DNA from 4 places in the Paenibacillus sp. GCM10027627 genome. Region 1 is predicted to be linked to each of the others. Evidence: riboswitches for the same ligand, from Rfam matches in the RefSeq annotation. Region 1 holds a riboswitch; each other region holds the start of a gene.
The links. A riboswitch is a leader RNA that binds a small molecule or an ion and turns the genes downstream of it on or off. The one in region 1 is predicted to bind cyclic di-AMP.
Positions count from the first base shown of each region.

Region 1 (4,538 bases):
AAAGGGCTTGTGCAAGCAAGCGTTAATCCCGGCAAGCTTCTGGATCAATTGAACCGTCAAAAAATTGGAGAAACGGGCTACGCATATTTGCTGTCTAAAGACGGCATTTATTTGGCTCATCCGACGAAGGAGAAAATCGGCAAGCCAATTAAGGATTATGCCAACGAGGCTAAATTAAAAAGATATACCGAAGAAGTATTGAAGCTGGAAACCGGAAGTGTGAACTATTCGGAAGCGGACGGAACTCCCAAACTAGCTGCCTATGCTGCCGTCAAACGGACGGGCTGGAGAGTGGTCGTTTCCGGCGATGCCTCCGAGCTGATGAGCGGAGTTCTGCAATCGCAGGAGACGGGAATCATCATTATCGCGGTTTGCGCTCTGATCATCGCCGTCATTTCTTATTTCTCTTCCGGATTTATTTTGCGTCCGGTTGCGGCAATGACAAAGCTGATGAAAAAAGTGGCGGATGGAGATTTGACGGATCGGCTTCCGGTAAAAGGCAGAGATGAAATGCAGCAGCTCAAACTGAACATGAACGGGATGCTGGATTCGTTCAAAGCGACGTTGTCCAAGCTGTCGGAAGCGGTGGAGCATGCTGCCGTGTCATCCGAGCAATTGACGGCGATTTCCGCCAGCAATGCCAAGTCGGCCAAGGAAACAGCGGTAGCGGCAGAGCGCGTTGCGGCGGGTTCGCGTACCCAATTCGAAGGTTCTGAGCAATCCGCCGTTGCGATGGAGGAGATGGCCATCGGCATTCAAAAAATTGCAGAATCCTCCGGCGTTGTGAGCGAGCAGTCTCAGCAGGTCCATGCTGAAGTGTCGCAAGGCGAATTGGTCGTCAGGACAGCGGTGGAACAAATTAAACAAGCGAGCGAAGCGGTAGAACAATCGGCGGCAAGAGTGCGCGAGTTAGAAGCCAAGTCGGCACAAATCGAAGGAATATTGAAATACATTGCCGAAATTGCGGCGCAAACCAATTTGCTCTCACTCAACGCTTCGATCGAAGCGGCGCGTGCAGGCGAGCAGGGCAGAGGATTTGCGGTCGTAGCGGGCGAGGTCAAAAAGCTTTCATCGCAAACGACGGCTGCTGCGGAATCCGTTGGCGCCATCCTGCAAGAAATCCAAGATTCTACGGAGCTTACATCCAGATCGATTACCGAAGGCATCAACGAAGTGGCCAAAAGCGTGGAGCAGTTCGACCAAGTTGGCGTTGTGTTCCAAACGATTCTTCGCGCGGTAGAAGGCGTTTCGGCCCAAATTCAGGAAGTGTCGGCCGCGACGGAGGAGTTGTCTGCAAGCACGGAGCAGGTTTCGGCGTCCACGAACGAAATGCTGGGCATTTCCAAACAATCGTTGCAGGAGCTCGGCAGCATTGCGGAAGCCTCGAATCAGCAACACCATTCGATGGAGGAAATCGCCTCGTCTTCGGAATCGCTTAGCCGAATGGCAACAGAGCTCCAAGAGCTGTCATCCGCTTTCAAAGTGAAATAGAATCGCTTCAAATTTATTTTCAAAACTAGCGAAAATCGTCAAAAAAATGAAAGAATCGTTGATTGGCTGACTTTGTTCTGAATGTAAGCGCTATATTATTCGGTTTTCAATCCTTTTTAGTCGAAATTTGACCGGAATCGACTTTTACAATTGAAATAGAAAGGAGTAGCATTAGCTAATAGCTGAATATACGAAACGCTCAATGTTCCGGAAGGAACAGCGGGGGAACCATAGCGGCAGCTTAGCGCGCCGCAGGGGTGAATCCATTCATTGGTAGGGAGGTCTCGACTCCCGAATCCGACAGCTAACCTCGTAAGCGTTGTTCGAGAGATAAGTGTGCCCATTTGTGTTCAATTGACCGCGGAGAGCCTTTTCTCTGCGGTTTTTTGCTGTGTCCAAATGTATTTTTACGATGATTAGAGAGAAGAAAAGGGGCTCACTGGAATGAGAAAGCAGTTTGTTGTGATTGGTCTTGGCCGATTTGGAGAAAGCGTAACAAAGACGCTTCTGTCTTTGGGGTACGAAGTAATGGGCATTGATAAGGATGAGCGAAAAGTGCAGGAATTTGCCTCCATCCTGCCGCATGTGTACCAGGCGGACTCTACGGATGACGGAGTGATGAGAGAACTCGGCATCCGCAACTTCGACCATGCCATCGTGGCAATCGGGGAAGATTTGCAATCCAGCATTTTGACCACACTAATTCTAAAGGATATAGGGGTAAAGATGGTAACGGCGAAAGCGACAAGCGATTATCATCAACGAGTGCTTGAAGGTGTCGGGGCCGATCATATCGTTCATCCCGAGCGGGATACGGGTGTCCGTGTCGCCCATCAAGTCACCTCCAAAAATATGATTGAATATTTGGAGCTGTCGCCCGAATACAGCTTGGTCGAAATTATTGCTCCCGACACCTTTGGCGGAAAGACGCTCAAAACGCTCAATTTCCGCGCCAAATTCGGCTGCAGCGTCATCGCCATTCGAAGAAAGGACAACGATTTGGTTGTGTCTCCTCACGCGGATGAGCTGATTTATGAAGGCGATATGCTTGTAATCGTAGGAAAAAACAGCGATATTACCCGCTTTGAAAGAATGTTTGAGGATTAGGGGGAATACCGATGGATTTGATAGGCTTCAAAAGAAAAACGGAACTGAATCCTCATCAATGGACAGTAATCGGATTTGCGGTCATTATTTTGATCGGCGCCATTTTGCTGGCACTGCCTTTAGCCTCGACAAGCGGCAAGTCTATCGGCTTTTTGGATGCGCTGTTTACGTCTACATCCGCGGTTTGCGTGACGGGGCTTGCCGTTGTCGATACAGGTTCTGCCTATACGGTGTTCGGCCAAGTCGTCATCATGCTTCTCATTCAAGTTGGCGGAATCGGCTTTATGACCTATGGCGTCATCATTGCATTGCTGCTTGGAAAGCGCATCGGATTAAAGCAGCGCGTGTTTATTCAGGAGTCGACAAAGGCGACCTCGATTCAAGGGCTGATCAAGCTTGTGCTTCGTATCGTCATCATTACGTTTTCAGTTGAGGCGGCAGGGGCGCTATTTTTATGGCTTAGATGGATTCCAGATTTAGGAGTTGGACAGGCCGCCTATTACGCCGCTTTCCATGCCGTTTCGGCTTTCAATAACGCGGGATTCGGCCTATGGCCGGATAATCTGGTGCGGTATGTCGGCGATCCTGTCGTCAATATCGTCATCACGATGCTGTTTGTGACAGGCGGGATCGGTTTTATTGTTATTATGGACGTGTTCAAAAAGCGCAGATGGAGCCAGTTTTCGCTGCACACTAAAATTGTATTGCTGATGACGGCTATTTTGTCGGTTGGCGGCTTTATTCTTATCTTAGTGCTGGAGTTGCTCAATCCTGCTGTATTTGGCAGTTTAAGCTGGTCCGAAAAGCTGTGGGCGGCCTATTTCCAAAACATGTCGACAAGAACGGCAGGTTTTAACTCCGTCGATATGGGAGGGCTGTTGACGGCAACCCAATTTCTAATGGTTTTTCTCATGTTTATCGGAGCTTCGTCGGGGTCTACGGGCGGGGGGATCAAAACGAATACGTTTGCGGTATTGCTGGCGGCTATGTACAGCCATATACGCGGGCGCAGCCAAGTCCAACTGTTCAAACGCAAAATTGCAAACGAAATCGTATATAGCGCTTTGTCCGTTATTTTAATCTCGCTGGGGCTTGTGCTTACCATTTCGTTTCTGCTGACGATTACGGAAGGCGGGCAAGATTTTATCGCTCTTCTGTTTGAAGCAACGTCGGCATTTGCGACGGTCGGTTTAACGCTTAACTTGACGCCGGAGCTTTCTTCGGCAGGAAAGCTGCTAATTATTTTTACTATGTTTGCAGGCAGACTGGGACCGCTTACTCTAGCGTTTGCACTTGCCAGCCGGAAGCGCGACAGCAAGATCGGATACCCGGAAGAGAAAGTGCTCATTGGTTAATCATGCGGGAAGCCAGGCCGTTATGGCCTGGCTTCTAGCGCGTTTTGTACCCTTTTGTTGATCGCATCGACATCTATTGTTTGTATAGGTTCGTCCTTCAGATTATATTTTTGCTTTAATGTTAAAATGCGATGGAGGCTCTGATCGAGCCTATCTTCGCTAATCTTTCCCGACTCTACGGCATGTCGCAGCGCATTCAACGCTTCAAGCTGAAGGTTGTCGTCATGCCCGATCAGCATGAGGTCACTTCCGGCCTGCACTGCCGCTACTACGGCTTCTCCAATCCAATAGCCGTCCAAGATGCCTCCCATAGTCAGATCATCCGTTATGACGACGCCGTCATACCCCAGTTCCTCTCTAAGCAAACCGCCAATCACCTTTTTAGAAATGGAGGAAGGAAAGTCTTTGTCCAGCTCAAGCATGAGCAAATGAGCAACCATAATGGCATCGGCCCCTTGGCTAATCGCTTCTTCAAATGGAATGAGCTCAAATGGCTTCAGCTGCGCAAGCGTTTTGTTGACAACGGGCAAGTCATAATGGGAATCGACTGACGTATCTCCATGGCCAGGAAAATGTTTCGCTACA
Region 1 is NZ_JBHTHB010000001.1:262,350-266,887, forward strand. Features, by position in the region: gene ACFQZE_RS01140 (methyl-accepting chemotaxis protein) at 1-1,491, shown strand, start outside; cyclic di-AMP (ydaO/yuaA leader) riboswitch at 1,678-1,826, shown strand; gene ACFQZE_RS01145 (potassium channel family protein) at 1,936-2,598, shown strand; gene ACFQZE_RS01150 (TrkH family potassium uptake protein) at 2,610-3,953, shown strand; gene nagZ (beta-N-acetylhexosaminidase) at 3,974-4,538, opposite strand, start outside.

Region 2 (4,538 bases), 840 kb from region 1:
GGGGAGGATGACCACATTGCCTTCAATCGGAATATGGGGCTCGCAAGTCGTCAACCGCAACTGCTCTCCGACGGCATCGTAATGTTTCCGGATACGGTAAAATATAAAGACGATGATCGGCAAAAAGAGGAGCACCGACCAAACTTGCGCAAATTTCGTCGTAAAAAACATAAGAGTTACAATTAAACTAATGATGGCGCCGGTCGAATTGATGATTAGCTTTGGAACCCAGCCTGCTGGACGTTCTCGCAGCCATTTCACCATCATGCCCGTTTGCGACAGCGTAAAAGGAATAAAGACGCCGACCGCGTAAAGTGGAATCAAATGCTCCGTCTGTCCGTGAAAAGCGACGATCAAGAGGATGGATAACAGTCCAAGAATGATGATGCCATTGGAATAGCCTAGTCGGTCGCCCCTTACTTTAAAAATTCTCGGAATAAATTTGTCATTCGCCAAATTAACGGCAAGCAGCGGGAAAGCGGAATACCCCGTATTAGCCGCCAAAATGAGGATAAGCGCGGTTGTTCCTTGGACAATAAAATACATCGTGCCCCGTCCGAATGTTTGCTCTGCAATTTGAGACACAACCGTCTCTTCGGCTCGTGGGGTGATGCCGTAATAATAAGCCAGCAGTACGATGCCCGAAAATAAGACGGCGAGCAAAAACCCCATAGCGGTCAATGTTTTGGCCGCGTTATGGGGGGCGGAAGGTTTAAAGTTTGGGATAGCGTTTGAAATGGCCTCTACGCCGGTAAGCGCGGAGCTGCCGGAGGCAAACGCTTTAAGCAACAAAAACAAGCCGATGCCGGCAACAGGAGTTCCGATTGGCGTATGCAGTTCCGGGGACACCCTGCCTGTAACAATGTTGAATATGCCTGCAGCGATCAAAATAAACAATGTGATTACAAACAAATAAACGGGATAGGCAAGCACGGATGCAGATTCCGTCACGCCCCGCAAATTGAGCAAAGTGAGAAGCATCACAAATACGACGGCAATGATGACGGTATAATCGTGCAAAGAAGGAAAGGCTGACGTAATGGCGTCCGTTCCGGCCGAGACGCTCACCGCAACCGTCAAAATATAATCGACAAGCAGGGATCCGCCGGCAACGAGCCCGGGAAATACGCCAAGATTATTTTTGGATACGACATAAGCGCCGCCACCGTACGGATAGGCAAAAATAATTTGACGATAAGATAGAATTAAGGCAGTCAGCAAAATGAGAACGCCGATCCCGATTGGAATGGAGTACCAAAATGCGGCTGCGCTGACCGTGAACAAGACGATCAATATTTGTTCAGGGCCATACGCAACCGATGAAAGGGCATCGGAGGACAAAATGGCAAGCGCTTTTCGTTTGTTCAGCTTCTGCTCGCCAAGTTCGGTCGATTTTAACGGCTTGCCGATTAATAGGCGTTTAAATGTCGACATGTAGCGTCACTCCAATATCTGCTTGAATTATCCCTTTATCATTTCCCGAACTTTTGCCCATATTCTTGTTTAACTTAATCGTCTTTAAAATAAGGAGGCGTAAGACACCGCACGATCCAGCAATAATGTAGCATTAAGAGGGTACACTTTGCCGAAAGACGGAGATGTAGTTAGTCCAATCTGATTGGCCGCTTGAAAAAACATTTGGAGAGACAGATCGGACTCATATTCATTGTTTTGCTGTTCTTCACGTTCCTGGGAATCAAAGTCGATACGTCTACCGGCAAAACGGAGCAGCTTCACGCTCCATCGTGTCCAATCGAGCGGTTTGTCGCTTTCGTTCACAAACATTTCGCTCCAGCCCGTACCCGTGCTGCTCGTTAGCCGCAGGTAGAGGAGGTACCCCTTTGGCATCGCATCGCCGGTGGTGGGGAGAACGAACACTTCAATTCTTTTCACTGTGAAACAAGTAGGTCGCAGGATGGTGGGTTGTAAAGGGTAAACATAGGATGGCGATGTCATCATCATTAAAATCTCTCCTCTGTTCGCTTGCGAGGTTAGCTGACGGATTCGGGCCGGGAGCCGCCCTACCGGAGTAACGCCGGATTCACCCCTGTGAACGTATGTACATATAATGTACGACTTCACGGTTGGTTCCCCCGCATTTTCGTTTCGAAAATTTCAGCGATAGTAGTGGCCGCAATTGGCATGAGGTCATTTTAAATCCGGGTCCAATTTTTGTAAAATGCGAAATGAAGCCAATGCAAGCAGTGTAGGCTCAAGGTAAGCGAAAATGACTCGTTTTTCCGAGAAAAAGAGGGATTATCTAGAAATAGCGCATTCATTCTCCCTCGTGCCTTGCTCTGATTGCTCTGGAAATGATGCGAATTTTGAAAAAAAGGTTTACGGCGGAAAAGTTATTTGATAATATAATCGCAATATCAAATGCATTGAAGAGACGAGTAAATAACCGAATTCCTTTCCAGAGAGCCCTTGCCAGCTGAAAGAGGGCATTGAATTCCTTATTGAAAAAAGACTCAGAGCAGCGCGTCGGAACTTCCTAAAGGGGAAGGGGTGATGCGACAGGAGCTCCTGTTACAGAGCTAGAGTATAAAGCATTGAGCGAAAAGCTATGCCGTACTCGAAGAGGCCCATATGGCGACATATCGGCAAATTTAGGGTGGTACCGCGAGTTACAAATCTCGTCCCTGAGACTATGATAGTCTTAGGGGTGGGATTTTTTTATTTCCTTTTTGAATAGCTATGAAGCATATCACATTACGAAAGGATTTGAATGTCTCATGTCAGCAAAATTGAAAGCAGGTATTGTCGGCGGTACAGGAATGGTCGGTCAGCGTTTTATTGAGCTGCTTAACGGTCATCCTTGGTTTCAAGTAACAGCTATTGCGGCCAGCGCAAGCTCGGCAGGCAAAACATATGAAGAATCCGTTCAAGGAAGATGGAAGCTTGCCACTCCAATTCCGGAAGATGTAAAGGGAATCGTCGTGCAGGACGCATCTAAAGTGGAGGAGGTTGCTTCTGGAGTCGACTTTATTTTTTGCGCGGTGGATATGAAAAAGGCGGAAATTCAAGCTTTGGAAGAGGCCTATGCGAAAACGGGCACGCCCGTCATTTCCAACAACTCGGCACATCGCTGGACGCCGGATATTCCGATGGTTATTCCAGAAATCAACCCCGAGCATATCGACATTATTGCCGCGCAAAGAAAGCGGCTTGGAACGGCTACCGGGTTTATTGCGGTGAAGCCTAACTGTTCCATTCAGAGCTACGTTCCGGCGCTGCACGCATTAAAGGATTTTAAACCGACCAAAGTTGTGGCGACTACGTACCAAGCCATTTCCGGCGCTGGCAAAAATTTCACGGATTGGCCTGACATGCTAGACAATGTCATCCCTTATATTGGCGGGGAAGAAGAAAAGAGCGAGCAGGAGCCTTTGCGTATTTGGGGCAGCATCCAAAACGGAGGAATTGTGAAAGCAAGCGCTCCGCTTATTACGACTCAATGTATTCGCGTTCCAGTAACGGATGGGCATTTGGCGGCTGTGTTTGCATCGTTTGAGAAAAAGCCTTCCAGAGAAGAAATACTTGCCCGCTGGTCGGAGTTCAAAGGACGTCCGCAAGAACTGGGACTGCCTAGCGCGCCGAAGCAGTTTATCACTTATTTCGAAGAGGAAAACCGTCCTCAAACGAAACTGGATCGCGACATCGAGCGCGGAATGGGCGTTTCGGCGGGACGATTGCGTGAAGATTCCATTTACGACTACAAGTTTGTAGGTCTCTCCCATAACACATTGCGCGGCGCGGCTGGCGGAGCTGTACTGATCGCCGAGCTGCTTAAAGCGGAAGGTTATATTCAAGCCAAATAAATAAAAAAGCGGGCTCTCTGTGAGAGCCCGCTTTTTTTATAAGTTAAGCCAGCTTTCTAGCTTGATCGTTCGTTTTGCAATCTTCGGTACAATAGTGCTCATAGGTTTCTTGACAATCGTCGCATACGAGATGCTGATGATGGCACAAGTCGTCGGCGCAGTTGATATAAGTATCAGTAACCTCACCGCAATGATGGCATTTGCCAACGATAATATCTTCGTCGGTTTGATTGACCCTCACGGAGACGCGCTCGTCGAAGACATACATTTTGCCGTCAAACAGACGTCCTTGAACGACCGGGTCCTTGCCATAAGTAGCAATTCCGCCTTCCAGCTGGGCAACATCGCTGAACCCTTCGCTCATCAATACTCCGGTTAGCGTCTCGCAGCGAATGCCGCCTGTGCAATACGTCAAAATCGTTTTGTCTTTGGCGTCCTGCAAGTTTTCGCGAATCCACTTCGGAAATTCACGGAATGATTCCACTGTCGGGCGGATCGCGCCGCGGAAATGGCCCAAATCGTATTCATACGTATTGCGTCCGTCGATAATGACGACATCGTCGCGCTGCAATTGCTCGTGGAATTGCTCCGGCGACAGGCGCTTGCCGCTAATGACGTTAGGATCGAGCTCTTTTTCGTATCGCAAAGTGACCAGTTCTTTTTTGGGACGGACAAACAGCTTTTTGAAAGCGTGCTGCTCGACTTCGTCCACTTTAT
Region 2 is NZ_JBHTHB010000001.1:1,107,216-1,111,753, reverse strand. Features, by position in the region: gene ACFQZE_RS05150 (APC family permease) at 1-1,434, opposite strand, end outside; gene ACFQZE_RS05145 (hypothetical protein) at 1,519-1,962, opposite strand; cyclic di-AMP (ydaO/yuaA leader) riboswitch at 1,967-2,131, opposite strand; T-box leader at 2,376-2,647, shown strand; gene asd (aspartate-semialdehyde dehydrogenase) at 2,736-3,821, shown strand; gene trhO (oxygen-dependent tRNA uridine(34) hydroxylase TrhO) at 3,865-4,538, opposite strand, start outside.
Region 2: another riboswitch for cyclic di-AMP. It lies ahead of ACFQZE_RS05145 (hypothetical protein); the one in region 1 lies ahead of ACFQZE_RS01145 (potassium channel family protein).

Region 3 (4,538 bases), on a different contig from region 1:
GTCTTTTGGCGCTTGGCGCCCTCGACCAGCGAAATCATCCGATCCAAAAAGGAATCGCCGGGATCGCTAGTGACGCGAATTTTAATGTGGTCGCTGACGACTCTAGTGCCGCCCGTCACGGAGCTGAAATCGCCGCCCGCTTCTTTAATAACAGGAGCAGATTCCCCAGTAATCGCCGATTCGTCTACCGAAGCGAGCCCTTCGATCACTTCGCCGTCCGCCGGAATCAGCTCACCCTGATCGACTGCAACGATGTCACCTTTACGGAGCGTATGGGATGGAACCTTTTCAATATGAGAGCCGACCAGCTTGCGGGCCTGCATTTCCTTTTTGGCGCTTTTGAGCGAGTCGGCCTGCGCTTTGCCTCTTCCTTCCGCCAGTGCTTCCGCAAAGTTGGCGAACAGTATCGTCAGCAGCAAAATGATCGACACGACGATGTTAAACCAGGCTTCGACTGTGGACGGTCCGAACGCATTCGGAGCAAACGACAGGATCAGCGTAATGACAAAGCCGATTTCCACCACAAACATGATAGGGTTTTTGATCATAACTCGTGGATCGAGCTTCACAAATGATTCTATAATCGCTTTTCTGGCGATAGGCCCTGTCAGCATAGATTGTTTTTTATTCATCAACGAGTCTTCCTCTCTTTTCTTTAAACGATGGCGTTACGGCTTCAACGTCAGATACTCCGCGATTGGGCCAAGCACGATGGCCGGGAAGAAGGTAAGCGCTCCGACAATAAGAACCGTACCAACAAACAACGTAGCAAAAAGCGCATTATCGGTACGGAAAGTACCGGTCGATTCCGGCACCGCCTTTTTGGCTAGCAGAGATCCCGCAACCGCGAGCAGCGTAACAAGAGCAAAATAGCGTCCGACGAACATCACAATGCCCGTTGAAATATTCCAGAACGGCGTATTGTCGCCGAGCCCCTCAAAGCCGGAGCCGTTATTCGCGGCCGAGGAAGTAAATTCGTAAAGCGCCTGCGTCAAGCCGTGGAAGCCGGGATTGGAAATCGTATCCGGGTAGAGCATGAGCGCAATCGCCGTCGGGATAAGGATAAGAATCGGCTGAACGAGCAGCGTGGCCGCAATCAGCTTCATTTCTTTTCCTTCGATTTTTTTGCCCAAAAATTCCGGCGTCCGTCCTACCATAAGTCCTGCCAAAAATACGGCGATAATGGCGTACATCAACACATTCATAAATCCGGCGCCGATGCCGCCGTAAATGGTATTGAGCATCATATTGGCCAGTGGTACTAGTCCGCCAAGCGGCGTTAACGTGTCGTGCATCGTATTGACGGCGCCCGTCTCGGCTGCCGTAGTGACGACGCTGTAAATGGAGGAACCTGTCACCCCAAAGCGGGCTTCCTTACCCTCCATGCTGCCTTGCGAGACATCTACTCCAAGCGCGTTGAGCGCTGGATTGCCCGCATTTTCCGCCATAAGCGATAGGGCCGTCATGATCACAAACATGATGCCCATCGCCCAGAACAATACGCTGCCCTGTTTCTTATTGCCAACCATCTTTCCATAAGTAAAAGGAAGGGCGGTTGTGACGAGCAGCATCAGAAGCATTTGGAGCATGTTAGAAATGTTCGTCGGGTTTTCGAACGGATGCGCCGAATTGACGCCAAAAAATCCGCCGCCGTTATTGCCAAGCTCCTTAATTGCGAGGAATGAGGCGACCGGGCCCCTTGCGATCGTTTGCTCCGCGCCTTCCAGCGTCGTTGCGGTCGCCGAAGATTCCATCGTTTGCGGCACGCCTTGCGTTACGAAAATGAGCGCCGTTACAAAAGCGATTGGCAGCAGCACCCGGGTAAGCGCACGAACCAAATCGACAAAAAAGTTGCCGAGCGGCTTGCCCGCAAGACCGCGAATAAAGGCGATGACAGCAGCGAGTGTAGTCGCCGGAGCCGTAAACATCAGGAAGACGATAGCGATCATCTGAGCCAAATAGGATAAGCCGCTTTCGCCGCTGTAATGCTGCAAGTTCGTATTTGTAATAAAGCTTATGGCCGTATTAAAAGCGAGCGTCGGCTCCATCGGTCCGATATCGCTCGGATTAAGCGGAAGCAAATGCTGAAATCTGAAAAGCGCATAAACGATGATAAGCATAAACACATTAGTGCAAAGCAGCGCGAACACGTATTGCTTCCAGCTTTGATTGATATTTTTAATGCCGCTAAGGGCCATAATCGGCTTCTCCAGCCAACCAAAGGCCTTGTCTACTCCGGAAGGCGCATAATCAAACGCCCTCGCTATATATAAGCCGACCGGCTTCGCCAAAAGCACGACGATGAGCAGCAGCACGGCTATCGAAACCATTCCCAGCATAGTCAATTCCGTTCCCTCGTTTCGTTAAAATTGCTCCGGATTTTGAAGCACGTACAACAAATAAAGAAAAACCGCTGCAAGCAAGGAGTACAACACGATCATTTTTTGTCCCTCCCGCTATCCGTTTCTTTGGCGGACCAAGTGGCAAGACCCCACATGGCGGCCACAAGCGCCACCAGCAATGCAGCCATAGCTAAATCTAACATTCCGCTTCCTCCTTCCGGTTTTCCTCGTCTTCCTCCAGCAGTTCCTCCGCTTTTAACGTTTCGTGCAGCAATTGATCCGCTCCGAGATGCCGGTACAAGCCCGGTATGCTCGCGCTTTGCGTCACCACGATAATCCGGCCCAATACAAAAGGGCGAATCAGCTTTAAATATCTGCAAATGAGGGGGACAGAGTCGTCAAATAAATATACATTTCCGATCGATCCCATTTTCAATGGACAGTCGGCCGCTTTTGTATCGAGCCTCACGAACCGGTTAATGCCGAATCCTTCGTGGATTCTCTTCTGCCTGGCGCTGTTGACAACGGCCGCGACGGGCAATCCTCGCGAGAGCAGCAGCTTCACAAATTGGCGCGCCGGTTCGTTCGGCGCATAAACAAGCGTTAACAGGGGGCCGTTCATCTCATTCTCCTTTTGGGTGATATAGGCCAAATGGGCATAAAAAAAGAAGCCTGCGAAGGAGGGTCCTTCGCGGCTTCTTCTAGCGGCATAACGAAAAAGCTTCGTTCATGCCGAAGAGCTGCAATTGGCCTCTCTCGATTCCGCTTACGAGGTTAGCTGTCGGATTCGGGCGTGAGAGTCGCCCTACCGGATCTTCTAAAGATCCGGATTCACCCCATGATTTCTAGTTCGAAATCGATTGGTTCCCCCGCTTTCTGCATACGCAGAAACTCAGCGTTTTACGTGCATATTCCTATTTTAGACAACAAAAAACCACAGAGGCTAATGCCCCTGCGGCCGTCAACTGCTCACGATCACAAGTCGCACCCTCTCTCAAAACAACGCTTACGAGGTTAGCTGTCGGATTCGGGCGGTGAGAGTCGCCCTACGCTTGCTTAGGCCCTTCCATGGCAGCGGCCGCAAGCGATTCACCCCTGCATGCCTCCATCGCGGCTCTCACACCGGAAAGAAGCTTGCTGTTGGGTCCCCCGTTTTTCCTTTCTGGAAAACTCAGCGATTCAAAAGTTGCATTTACGTAAATCATTCATAAATCATAATCGAATCTTACTCCTGCTGCTGGAAAGTGTAAAGGCGGCGAAAAAGCATCTTTGAACCGTTTTACATATGCTGTCATCGGAATTAGCGTTTACAATGGCCGTTCTCTAAGAAATACTCTTCTTTTCTCAGCCGATCTCGTTTTTTCCCATTTTGCGCAAAGAATGGGCCGACGCTTTCATACGCGGACTCTTTGTTTGTTCTGTGTGTGCTCTTTACGTGCTCTATGTGGGTTGTATGTGCACTCTATGCAGGCTCAATGCCAGCGGCTGCGACTAATCGGCGTCTTTTCTTCATACGCTGGGGGTAAAGACTTTGTAGTCGGGGAAGTGGGAAAATGGTGGAAACAAGCCGTAGGGAACCGGACAGGCCGAACATTCTTGTGCTTCTTGTAGATGAAGAAAGGTATCCACCCGTGTATGAAAACGAAGAAATAAAAGAATGGCGCCGACGCAACTTGACCGCACAAAACGGTCTTAGACAGCATGCGGTCGAATTTCGCAGACATTATATTGGAAGCTCCGCCTGCTCTCCCAGCCGTGCTACTCTATTTACCGGACATTATCCATCGCTGCATGGCGTCAGCCAAACGACGGGCATCGCCAAGGAGCCTTTCGACTCCGACATGTTTTGGCTTGATCGGAACACGGTGCCGACGATGGGAGACTACTTCCGCGAGGGCGGCTATCAAACGCATTACAGAGGAAAATGGCATATTTCCTATCCAGACATTATCAATCCGGGCACGCATGACTCGATCCCAAGCTACGACACCTTCTCAGGCGTACCCAATCCTAAGTTGGAACGGCTTTACCAAAGTGCAAACCGCCTTGACGGCTATGGCTTCTCCGGCTGGATCGGCCCCGAGCCGCATGGGAAAAATCCGCGGAACTCGGCCTCTTCTGCCGGATTCGGTGTGAGCGGAAGAGACCCGTTTTTTGCGGCGGAGACGGTGGAGCTTTTAACGGCGCTCGATTTGC
Region 3 is NZ_JBHTHB010000003.1:415,390-419,927, forward strand. Features, by position in the region: gene kdpB (potassium-transporting ATPase subunit KdpB) at 1-632, opposite strand, end outside; gene kdpA (potassium-transporting ATPase subunit KdpA) at 669-2,330, opposite strand; gene ACFQZE_RS13755 (hypothetical protein) at 2,539-2,964, opposite strand; cyclic di-AMP (ydaO/yuaA leader) riboswitch at 3,091-3,250, opposite strand; cyclic di-AMP (ydaO/yuaA leader) riboswitch at 3,331-3,529, opposite strand; gene ACFQZE_RS13760 (sulfatase family protein) at 3,896-4,538, shown strand, end outside.
Region 3: another riboswitch for cyclic di-AMP. It lies ahead of ACFQZE_RS13755 (hypothetical protein); the one in region 1 lies ahead of ACFQZE_RS01145 (potassium channel family protein).

Region 4 (4,538 bases), on a different contig from region 1:
TCCAAATACAAAGCCGAGCAGCGTCGTAATTCCGAACTTAGAACCTTCTGCTACCGCCTTTTCGATCAGGACGGAGCCCAGTCCTTGTCCTCTATAAGCTTCCGCTATATAAATACTGATTTCGGCCGTCGCTTGATAGGCCGGCCGACCATAAAAGGATTGAAAGCTGAACCAAGCTCCGATTTCCCCATTTTCCATACGCACGACCCAAATCGGCCGTTTGTCCGGGGAATGGGCGTCAAACCACGCTTTCCTGCTCGCTGCCGTAGCCGGCTCCAAATCGGCCGTCACCATGCGGCTTGCGATCGTTGAGTTATAAATCGCCACGATTGACTCCAAATCGGACAGTTCTGCATCTTCTATTTGATAGGCTAGACCCTTCATCTCTGCACCTCTTACACTTTCTCTTTTCGCCAAATAGTTCTGGTAGTCTTCCGGCGTATTTAAATTAACAAGACCATCCTCTTGCGGAACCGCATCATCGATAGAAACAGCATATGCGTGTTCGCCTTGCAGGAGAGACATGACCCGAAGCTGGCGCTCTTCCAACGCATCGCGAACCCGCTCCGCCATATCGGTATGATAGAGAGCATGAAACGGCTGTCCATCCGGATGAACAACAAGGGCATGAGCCTCTTCCCGCAGCTTAGCCGTTAGCTTCTCCAATAGTTGAACCGATAGAGAAGGCATATCGCAAGCCATCACAAAGGCATAACCGCACGGCATGGAGGCTAATCCCGCATGCAGCCCCGCAAGCGGGCCTCCGCCGGGATAATGATCGCTTACAAACCGGATGGAGTGCGACGCTTTGCCTAACATGTCCCTGTAAAACTCCGCGCGCTCCTCTGTTCCCGCAGCGATCGTAACATCCAGCATAAGCTGCTGCATGGTCCTAACCAACCGCAACAGCAAGGGTTGTCCGTCGACGATTAGCCGCGCCTTGTCCGTCCCCATCCGACTGCTTCTTCCGCCAGCCAAAATCAATCCATGAAACGGCCAAACCTTTGTTGCGGACATACGCCGCACCTCCTCCGCTAAAAAAAGCAGCCTGCCAAGCGGGATGCTTGACAGGCTGCTGCCCCAGCGCAAACGGCGCCGAATGAGAAAGAACGTCCGGCTGCATGTTTTGCGATGTAAGACTAGGCGATGCCCGGCAAACTTAGGCTGGCCATCCTCCAAGCATTCCGGCGCCGATGCTCCGCTTAAGCTTTGGCAGGGTCGAACGAACTTTTGAGCGATACGATACGGTTGAACACCAGCTTCTCCGGCGCAGATTCTTTTGGATCAACATTAAAGTATCCGTGACGGAAAAATTGGAACTTGTCTCCGCCCGCGGCATCCTTCATGTTCGGCTCTACAAAACCTTGCTCCAGCTGCAGCGAACGCGGATTGATACGCTCCAGGAAAGAAGCGCCTTCCTCTTTGTTCTCGTCTGTAATGAGCGGTTCGTACAAACGGAAGTCGGCAGGAACCGCCTTAGACGCCTCCACCCAGTGGATCGTTCCTTTTACTTTACGCTCGTTGAATCCGCTGCCGCTTTTCGTTTTTGGATCGTAGGTGCAGCGAAGCTCCACTACCTCTCCGTTCTCATCCTTGATCACTTCTTGGCAGGTAATAAAATACGCATGCTTCAGCCGCACTTCATTGCCGGGGAACAAACGGAAATATTTGCTCGGCGGGTTTTCCATAAAGTCGTCTTGCTCGATATAAATTTCGCGGGAAAACGGGATTTGACGCGTACCCATTTCCTCGTTCTCCGAATTGTTCTCCGCCTCCAGCAGCTCCGTTTGCCCTTCTGGATAATTCGTAATAACGACTTTCAACGGACGAAGAACCGCCATCGTACGAAGTGCCTTCAGCTTCAAATCCTCGCGGATAAAATGCTCCAGGTTGCGCTCGTCGACAACGCTGTTGCTTCTCGCTACCCCGATTTCGCGGCAGAACGTGCGAAGCGATTCCGGCGTATAGCCCTTGCGGCGCAGCCCGCTGATCGTCGGCATGCGGGGATCGTCCCAGCCGTCGACCGCTCCTTCGTCGACAAGCTGCTTCAAGTACCTTTTGCTCATGACGGTGTTCGTTACATTAAGCCGTGCGAATTCATATTGGCGAGGAACCGATTCCATCTCGCATTCGGCAACTACCCAATCGTACAGCGGACGATGATCCTCAAATTCCAGCGTACAAATCGAATGCGAGATTCCTTCGATCGCATCGCTGAGCGGATGAGCGTAATCGTACATCGGATAGATGCACCAAGCGTCTCCCGTACGGTGGTGATGGGAATGGGAAATCCGGTAAATGACGGGATCGCGAAGCGAAATGTTCGGCGAGGCCATATCGATCTTGGCGCGCAGCACCCGCTCTCCGTCCTTGAATTCGCCCCCGCGCATCCGCGCGAACAAATCGAGATTCTCTTCTACGCTGCGGTCGCGGTAAGGGCTGTTTTGGCCCGGCTCTGTAAGCGTTCCGCGAGACTCTCTCATTTGGTCAGGCGTCAGATCGCAAACGTAGGCTTTCCCCTTTTTGATCAACAGAACGGCTCTGGAATACAACTCTTCGAAATAATCGGAAGCGAACCGAAGCTCATCCCACTGGAAGCCGAGCCACTTTACATCTTCTTTAATCGCATTTACATATTCCGTATCTTCTTTGACCGGATTCGTATCATCAAATCGGAGATTCGTCTTGCCCTTGAACTCATCGGCGAGCTCAAAATTGAGGCAAATCGATTTGGCATGGCCAATATGCAAATATCCGTTCGGCTCTGGCGGAAATCTTGTAATCACTTCCTGCACGCGGCCGCTCTTCAAATCTTCCACGACAATATTTTTAATAAAATTTGAGGATGATGTCTTGTTATCCACTGTATTCTCCATCGCGACCAACCTTTCCCACGGTAAATAGTTATCCTTTTATAATACACAAAATTCATTCAAAATACACTCGAATAAGCCGCTAGAAAGCGATAGAAATAAGCGTTAACGCACATTTTCATGAAAAGCAGCAAAAAGCAAAAAAGGTTGTTCTTAAGTTATTCTTAAGTTTTATTAAAATCTTCTCACATTCAACACGTAGCTACATTTTCCAGTTAATATGTTCCTTAGTGATGACAGACTACATAATGCCTAATTCCCTATCGGGAAACGGGGGAACCACTCTGGGTGAATTGATTTCGACGTTCTGCATAGGACGCCTGAGAAATCATAGGGAACCTTCAACCGAACCCCACAGCTAACCTCGTCGGCACCGGAAGGAGCTCCATCAAGTGAAGAAGAAAGTCAGCGCAATTCTGGCAGGACTCGCACTTCTGCTGGCGTTTCAGGTTGGAAGCGTGTTCGCAAGCGCCTCCAAAATGGACGGAATTATCGATGGCCTGATCGGAATCGATTACAACTACGGCGGAACGACAACAAAAGGTTTTGACTGCTCCGGATTTACGGGTTATGTGTTCAACAAAATGAACATCGACCTTCCGCGCAGATCGGTAGACCAAGCGGGTGTCGGCAACAAAGTAGCAAAGGCCGAAATGCAGCCAGGCGACCTTGTGTTTTTTGACACAAGCGGCAAGAACGACGGCGGCATCTCTCATGTCGGCATTTACGTTGGAAACGGGAGCTTCGCTCACTCTTCCACTAGCAAAGGCGTAACGATCGACAAAGTGGACTCCTCCTATTACAAATCGCGTTTCGTAACGGCACGCCGCGTAATGGACGAGAAGCAATTTAACACTTATACACAAGCATCCGAATAGCAACAAAAGAGAAGAGGCTGTTCCCGCGTAACGCACTACGCTGGAGCAGCCTCTTCTTCTTTTATTGTACGGGACTGATTGCGTCCGAGCAGCAGCATTACTATTAAAATCACCAGCATCCCTGCCGTCATAGCCGCCAACAAAACAACCGTCCATTGTACGGAAAACCGGTCCATCAGCCATCCGGTAATTCGCGGGAAAACCGCGCCTCCCACTCCTCCTAAAGCGACCAACAGACTGGTCGTCCTCTCCGTCATGCCCGGCAATAATCCATTTGCATAAACGAGAGCAATGCCGAAAACACCGGAGAAACATAGTCCGCTAACCGCAATAAACAGCAGCGACCAGAAAGCGTGATCCGTGACGGTCATCATGCCAAATGCGGCAGCAGCGCTTAACACCGCAATGAGCAAATACATCGCATAGCCCATTCGATCCGCAATGACACCGGCGAAGAGCCGCCCGATGACCATCATTCCCCAAAACAAGCTAAGCGCCGCCGTCGCTGAAGACTCGGACATATCCGTCCGCTCAATCAAGATGGAGGGCAAATAATTGGAGAAACTCATTTCCACCCCGACATAAACCATGAAGAAAGCTGCGCTCAGCGCCAAAAAGGGAATGGCTGACGCGGAGTAGCCAAGACGCCTCTTGTTTAAATGGGCAGCCGATTGGCTCCCTTCTTCTGACTCATGGACCGCGGCGCTGGCCCCGGTGGGTTTCCTCGTCATGCCAAGCTGCGAATCCAAGCTGCCAAACGACATCGTCAGCCAAAGGACAAAGGTGA
Region 4 is NZ_JBHTHB010000007.1:40,131-44,668, reverse strand. Features, by position in the region: gene ACFQZE_RS21330 (GNAT family N-acetyltransferase) at 1-384, opposite strand, end outside; partial or broken gene mobA (molybdenum cofactor guanylyltransferase) at 538-1,017, opposite strand; gene ACFQZE_RS21320 (glutamine--tRNA ligase/YqeY domain fusion protein) at 1,203-2,876, opposite strand; cyclic di-AMP (ydaO/yuaA leader) riboswitch at 3,113-3,261, shown strand; gene ACFQZE_RS21315 (C40 family peptidase) at 3,266-3,751, shown strand; gene ACFQZE_RS21310 (MFS transporter) at 3,787-4,538, opposite strand, start outside.
Region 4: another riboswitch for cyclic di-AMP. It lies ahead of ACFQZE_RS21315 (C40 family peptidase); the one in region 1 lies ahead of ACFQZE_RS01145 (potassium channel family protein).